DNA from 3 places in the Methylosinus sp. PW1 genome. Region 3 is predicted to be linked to each of the others. Evidence: predicted binding sites of a transcription regulator. Region 3 holds the regulator's gene; each other region holds the start of a gene.
What was found. The regulator LexA, encoded in region 3, represses DNA repair genes until DNA is damaged. The targets are predictions, from matches to a motif close to TGTTCNNNNTGTGTTCNG.

Region 1: the regulator LexA is predicted to act here: its motif matches at 1,100-1,117, upstream of recA (recombinase RecA).
Region 2: the regulator LexA is predicted to act here: its motif matches at 797-814, upstream of ssb (single-stranded DNA-binding protein).

What each region holds. Positions count from the first base shown of each region.
Region 1 is NZ_JQNK01000009.1:1,550,760-1,553,026, forward strand. It holds gene recA (recombinase RecA) at 1-959, opposite strand, end outside; gene pyrE (orotate phosphoribosyltransferase) at 1,268-1,864, shown strand; gene K369_RS17120 (c-type cytochrome) at 1,894-2,226, shown strand; gene K369_RS17125 (DUF3617 family protein) at 2,231-2,267, opposite strand, start outside.
Region 2 is NZ_JQNK01000002.1:100,832-103,098, forward strand. It holds gene K369_RS00925 (hypothetical protein) at 1-655, shown strand, start outside; gene ssb (single-stranded DNA-binding protein) at 906-1,430, shown strand; gene K369_RS00935 (YgiQ family radical SAM protein) at 1,551-2,267, opposite strand, start outside.
Region 3 is NZ_JQNK01000008.1:100,463-102,729, forward strand. It holds gene K369_RS26230 (helix-turn-helix domain-containing protein) at 1-346, shown strand, start outside; gene lexA (transcriptional repressor LexA) at 731-1,435, shown strand; gene K369_RS05920 (AsmA family protein) at 1,675-2,267, shown strand, end outside.

The DNA.
Region 1 (2,267 bases), on a different contig from region 3:
AGGAAGGTCTTGGCGTTCTCGCGGCCCTGGCCGAGACGCTGGCTGTCGTAGGAGAACCAGGCGCCGGATTTCTCGACGACGCCGGCCTTCACGCCGAGATCGATGAGCTCGCCGACCTTGGAGACGCCCTCGCCATACATGATGTCGAACTCGACCTGCTTGAACGGCGGCGCCACCTTATTCTTGACCACCTTCACGCGGGTCTGATTGCCGGTGACCTCGTCGCGGTCCTTGATGGAGCCGATGCGGCGAATGTCGAGACGCACAGAGGCGTAGAACTTCAAGGCGTTGCCGCCGGTCGTCGTCTCCGGCGAGCCATACATCACGCCGATCTTCATGCGGATCTGATTGATGAAGATGACGAGCGTGTTGGAGCGGGAGATGGAGGCGGTGAGCTTGCGCAGCGCCTGGCTCATCAGGCGAGCCTGCAGGCCGGGCTGCACCTCGCCCATCTCGCCCTCGATCTCGGCGCGCGGCGTCAGCGCGGCGACCGAATCGACGACGAGCACATCCACCGCGCCGGAGCGCACCAGAGTGTCGGTGATCTCCAGCGCCTGCTCGCCCGTGTCCGGCTGCGAGATCAGCAGCTCCTCGAGATTGACCCCGAGCTTGCGGGCGTAGACCGGATCGAGCGCATGCTCGGCGTCGACGAAGGCGCAGACGCCGCCCTTCTTCTGCGCCTCGGCGATCACATGCAGCGTCAGCGTCGTCTTGCCCGATGATTCCGGCCCATAGATCTCCACGACACGGCCGCGCGGCAGGCCGCCGACGCCGAGAGCGATATCGAGGCCGAGCGAGCCGGTGGAGATCGTCTCGATCTCGACGGCCTTCTGATTCTTGCCGAGCCGCATGATCGAGCCTTTGCCGAAGGCCCGCTCGATCTGCGACAAAGCGGCGTCCAGCGCCTTGGTCTTGTCCACGGATGTTCCTTCCACGAGGCGGAGATTGGCTTGGCTCACGGCGATGATTCCTTCTGGCACGGGTCGGGCGGCGGGCGCAACGCGAGATGCGGCCCCGGGGCGAAAGACTTGTGATGATTGGATCGGTGGCGAACAGAAGATCGGATGGGCAGATTGTATCCCATTTGTTCTCGTCGCCAAGTTCTTTTTTTGTTCTCGGTGATTTTTCCCGCGCAGTCCGGCTGGGCGCGGCCCCGGCGCGAGCCGAGGAATGGAACCGGCTTGAAGTCCGCGAGTTCCTCGGCGTAAGGGACCGCAGCCGGCCCTCGGCCTATTTCTCATGATCGACAGCGGAGTTTCGACAGCCCATGAGCGACACGCGCGCGCCTTCCCGTCCCGACGCCGTTATCGACCCCGCCGATCCGCGCTGGGCGCGGCTGCATCGGCTGATCGACACGCATTCGCTGCTGCGCGGCGATTTCACGCTCTCCTCGGGCCGCAAGAGCAATTATCTCTTCCAGCTGCGCCAGACGACCATGCTGCCGGAGGGCGCGCATCTCATCGCCGATATCGTCGTCGATTATATGAAGGCGCAGGGGATAAAGGGCGTCGGCGGGCTGGCCGTGGGCGCCGTGCCGCTGGTGGCGGCCATCGCCGCGGTGAGCTTTCCCAAAGGCGCTCCGGTCGACGCTTTCTTCGTGCGCAAGGAGGCCAAGGGCCATGGCGCCAAGGAGCGCATCGACGGCTATGTGCCCAAGGATGGGGAGACGCTGATCGTGGACGATGTGGCGACCACGGGCGGCTCTATATTGGAGGCCATCGCCGGCATGGCGGAGGAGCACCCGCAGGCGAGAGCGACGCGCGCGCTGGTCGTCGTCGACCGTGAGGAAGGCGCGGCGGAAAAGCTCGCCGAAAAGGGAGTCACGCTGGTGTCGATCTTCAAGCGCGGCGACTTTACAATATAGCTTCGCATGCTGTTTCGGAGGGAGAGCCCATGAATCGCGCGACGCCGATGGTCCTTGCCTTCCTCGCTTGCGGAGGCGTCGCGGCGCCGGCGCTCGCGCAATCGAGCGATCCTGCGGCCGGGCGGCGCCTCGCCGCCTCGCTCTGCGTCGAATGTCATCGCATAGACGAGAAGACGCCGGCCGAGAACGAGGCCGCCAAGGCGCCGAGCTTCGTCGATGTGGCGCGCATGCCCTCGACGACGGAGCTGGCGATAAAGGTTTTCCTGCGCAGCTCGCATCGGAACATGCCCAATCTCATCCTCACGCCGGATGAGATCGACTCGCTCTCCGCCTATATCGTCGGCCTCGCGCCCGAGCGTTGAGGCGTCACGGCTTCGGGCATTCTGGCTGCAGAAATTTCGCG
Region 2 (2,267 bases), on a different contig from region 3:
GTTGACGCGCGTCTATGTCAATGGCGGGCGGCTGTTTCACGACGCGCTATTTCGCAGGCCCTTCAGCACGAAATCGATGGTCACGCATTTTTCCGGCCTCGGCAAGGGCGTCTTCGTGATGAGCCAGGAGGGCAATATTCACATCCACTCCCATATCGTCGGCCATTACCACCATTCCTCATTGCTGGGCGGCGGCGCCGTGGCCTGCGCCGGAGAGATAGAGGTCGACAACGGCCTCATCAAATCGATGTCGAACAAGAGCGGCCATTACATTCCAGATTACCGCCATCTTCATCAGATTTTTCATCAGCTCAAAAAGAAGGGAGTCGGTCTGCATTTTCCGATCTCGGTGTTCGGCTATGCCGACGGTAGCAGCCCTACGACCGCGAAGAAATTCGACTCTGCGCAGCAGTTTCTCGACGAGATGAAGACGCAGTATGAAATCGAATATGAAAATCTGAAGCTGCTCGCCTATTGGGAGCATCTCGTCGATTCCAAGCTGGGGGAGCGCGGCTGGCGATACAGGGACGAGAGCAAGGGCGAGAAGGTCGGCGTCTATGTCATCGCGACCAATCATATGGTGCCGCACAAGGAGGCGCGCGCGTGGCTGAAGCTCAAGGGCTATCGGCCCGAGACGACGATTCTCGCCGAGTGACGCCCTAAAGCGATCCGGCGGCGCGAGGCGCCGCCGCTCGGGAGTCCGCGCTGATGTTTCTGCGACAGCGCCGCGGCGAGGCCGAGGCCCCGCTTCCGTAGGAGACGACATCGAGGCGTTGCGCGTCGCGGCGGGAGGTGCTAGAACAAAAAAAGAACAACGCGTGAATTGTGGACAAGGCGGCGGAACGTCTTCGCGCTCGCGCGTTTCGGACTAAGGTGCCGCGAGCATCATCGAGGCGGAGAGGGTCATGGCGGGCAGCGTCAACAAGGTCATATTGGTCGGCAATCTCGGGCGTGACCCTGAAGTGCGCACGCTGCCCTCGGGCGACCGCGTCGTCTCTTTCTCCGTGGCGACGACGGAATCCTGGCGCGACCGCAACACAGGCGAGCGCAAGGACCGCACGGAGTGGCACAATGTGTCGATCTTCAACGAGAATTTGGGGAAGATCGCCGAGCAATATTGCCGCAAGGGCTCCAAGATCTATCTCGAGGGCCAGCTGCAGACGCGCGAATATCAGGACAAGGACGGCATTCAGCGCCGCGTGACCGATGTGGTGCTGCAGCGTTTCCGCGGCGAGCTGACTCTGCTCGACAGCAAGGGCGGCGGCCGCGGCGAGGGCGATTACGAGGGGGGCGGCGGCTATCAGTCGAGCGGCGGCGGCTCCAGCTTCGGCCGTTCCTCGCCGATGGAGCGCACGCCCGCCGAGCGCTCTCCGGCGCCGGCCGGCGGCGGACGTTTGTCGGAGCAGCTCGACGACGATATTCCCTTCTGATGGTCGGAGGCGCATCTCGCGCCTCTACGGGAGTCGCTGGTTGCGTTGCAGCCCCCTCCCTCACCCTCCCCCGCGCGCGGGAGAGGGTGAGGGAGGGGGCGCTTCCGGCTCTCACAATCTCTACGACCCGCGCGAGCGCAGCCCATTCGTCCGGAACTCCCGCGACTGCGGCCGCGCGCTCTTCTGGCCCATGCGGCGGCCTTCGCCGGCCTTGCCGGTTCCCACCGGTTGCCAGCCCGGCACGAGATGATGCTTGCCGGGGCCGATGAGATCGGCGCGGCCCATGGCTTTCAGCGCCTCGCGCAGCACCGGCCAATTCTCGGGATCGTGATAGCGCAAAAAGGCCTTGTGCAGGCGGCGCTGGCGCAGGCCCTTCACAGCGTCGACCTTTTCCGACGCGCCGCGCCGCACCGGCTTCAGCGGATTGAAGCCCGAATGATACATGGCCGTCGACAGCGCCATGGGCGAGGGCAGATAGGTCTGCACCTGATCGGCGCGATAGCCGTTCTTTTTCAGCCACAGCGCCAAATTCATCATGTCTTCGTCGCTCGTGCCCGGATGCGCGGCGATGAAATAGGGGATGAGGAAATATTGCTTCTTGGCCGCCTGCGCCGCCGCGTCGAACAGACGTTTGAAGCGATCGTAGGAGCCTATGCCCGGCTTCATCATCTTGGAGAGCGGGCCGCTCTCCGTATGCTCGGGCGCGATTTTGAGATAGCCGCCGACATGATGCTCGACCAGCTCGCGCACATAGGCCGGGCTCTTCACCGCGAGATCATAGCGCACGCCCGATGCCACCATCACTTTCTTGACGCCGGGAAGCGCGCGCGCCTTGCG
Region 3 (2,267 bases):
GTATCGGTCGCTTCAGAATTACTTAAATAAAAATGACATGCCACTTTGGGTTTACGAAAAAATATGTCGTTATGCCAGCATCGACCCCACGTATCCAATAAACAATGGTCGCTCGTTAATTAACAGAAATGCCATAGCGGGGGCGTTGATAGACGTATTTGGGCAGGAACTACCATCGCTGTCAAACGATAGCGACAGTCTCTCTGTTATTTCTGCCCCCGCAAAAGATCGATCAAAGGCCGATTTGCGTCGCGATGCGTCGGCTTTTGCTGTGCTCTTGTCGGGGCATTATGATCTTAACATCGAGCGAGAGTTGAGCGAGCCGATCGACGAAAGCAAGGACTGACTTTCGGCAAAACTTTCGGCAATCGAGGAAATCACGCTTAGACTTTCGGCAATCATAGAAACGAAAACATGCGCGTTCTCAATGAGATGGCGGCCGCACGCGACCTTCAAGAACTTTCGGCAATTAGTTCGGCAATCGCAGGTGACTTATCTGTTTGAAATTACGCGGATTTCAGAAATGGATTTCCAAATAGCGATGTCTGTCGCGCTCAAATAGCGATGGTCGCTCCACTTCGGCGTTCGACAGAAAGTTACTCGCGATACCGCCCTTGCGGAACGCACCGAGAACGCCTATCCTCCCGTTCATGATTTGTTTATGAACCCGCGGCATCATGCTCGGGTTCGGTCGTGGCGCGACGCGGGCGGGCGGCGCCGGGGGGCTTCCATGCTGACCAAGAAACAGAGCGATCTGCTGCGCTTCATCCATGAGCGCCTGAAGGAGACCGGCGTGCCGCCCTCCTTCGACGAGATGAAGGACGCGCTCGATCTGCGCTCCAAATCCGGCATTCACAGGCTCATTCTCGCGCTCGAGGAGCGCGGCTTCATTCGCCGGCTGCCCAATCGCGCCCGTGCGCTCGAGGTGCTGCGCCTCCCTGAATCGGCGACGCCCCGCGTCGCCGCGCGCGGCGGCAAATTCTCGCCCTCGGTCATTGAAGGCGCGCTCGGCCGCGTGCGCCCCGTGCCGGCCGGCGAGCCGGAGTCCGATCAGCAAGTGGCGATTCCGGTCATGGGCCGCATCGCCGCCGGCACGCCCATTTCTGCTCTGCAGAATCGCAGCCACACCATCAGCCTGCCGCCGGATATGCTCGGCGGCGGCGAGCATTTCGCGCTCGAGGTGCGCGGCGATTCGATGATCGAGGCCGGCATTCTCGACGGCGACGTCGTCGTGGTGAAGAAGCAGGACAGCGCCGACACCGGCGATATCGTCGTCGCCCTCATCGACGAGGAGGAGGCGACATTGAAGCGCCTGCGCAAGCGCGGCGCCTCCATAGCGCTCGAGGCCGCCAATCCGGCCTATGAGACGCGCATTTTCGGGCCGGATCGCGTCCGCATCCAGGGCCGTCTGGTCAGCCTTCTGCGCAAATACTGAGAGCCTCGCGCCGCCACGATCTCGCCGCCCTTTGCCGCCATGGTCCGGCCTCGCGCGCTTTTGGCGCGCGGGCCTTTTCGCGTAGCGGCTGAGCGATTAAGGCATGTTGTTTCGTGTCGCGCCCTCGCCGAGGGCGCGCGCTGCGTCGCCAGCGGCCCGCGGCCGCCCCGCTTTTTTTCATGGACGATGGAATGTCGCACTCGACCGGCCCGATGCGCGAAATCGAAGGATCGAAGCCCTTGGGCCAAAGCCGCCGCCTGTCTCTCCCGCGCCTCCCGCGCCGCTGGCTGATCGCTCTTTGCGCCGTCGCCGCAGTGGCGATCGGCGCGGCCCTCGCGCCCTGGACCTTCTCGACCAATGCTTTGCTCGAGGAGATTTCCGGCCAGCTCAACGCCTCCTCCGGCCTGTTCATCGCCGCCAAGGGCCGCTCGACCTTCTCGCTGCTGCCGCGCCCGCACATCACCATAGACAGCATCGCCTTCGCCGATCCCACCGCGGCGCTGACCATCGAGGCGGACAGGCTGCACGGCAATGTGCTGCTGTTGCCCTTGCTCGCCGGCCGCCTGGAAATCGCCGATATCGAGCTCATCCGCCCATCGATAGAGGTCGATCTCGATCGCAAGCCGATGAGCGCCTCCGGCGCCGCCGTGCGCGCCGCGGCGGCGCGGCCCTCGACGCCGGCGGCCGAAAAGGCCGACCGCGCCCGGCTCGGCGGCGTCTCCATCGTCTCCGGCGTCGCAAGGCTCAAATATTCGGGCGGCGAGGAGACTTTGCAGGACATTGACGCGACGCTCGACTGGCGCACCGTCGGCTCGCCGGCGACGCTCGACGC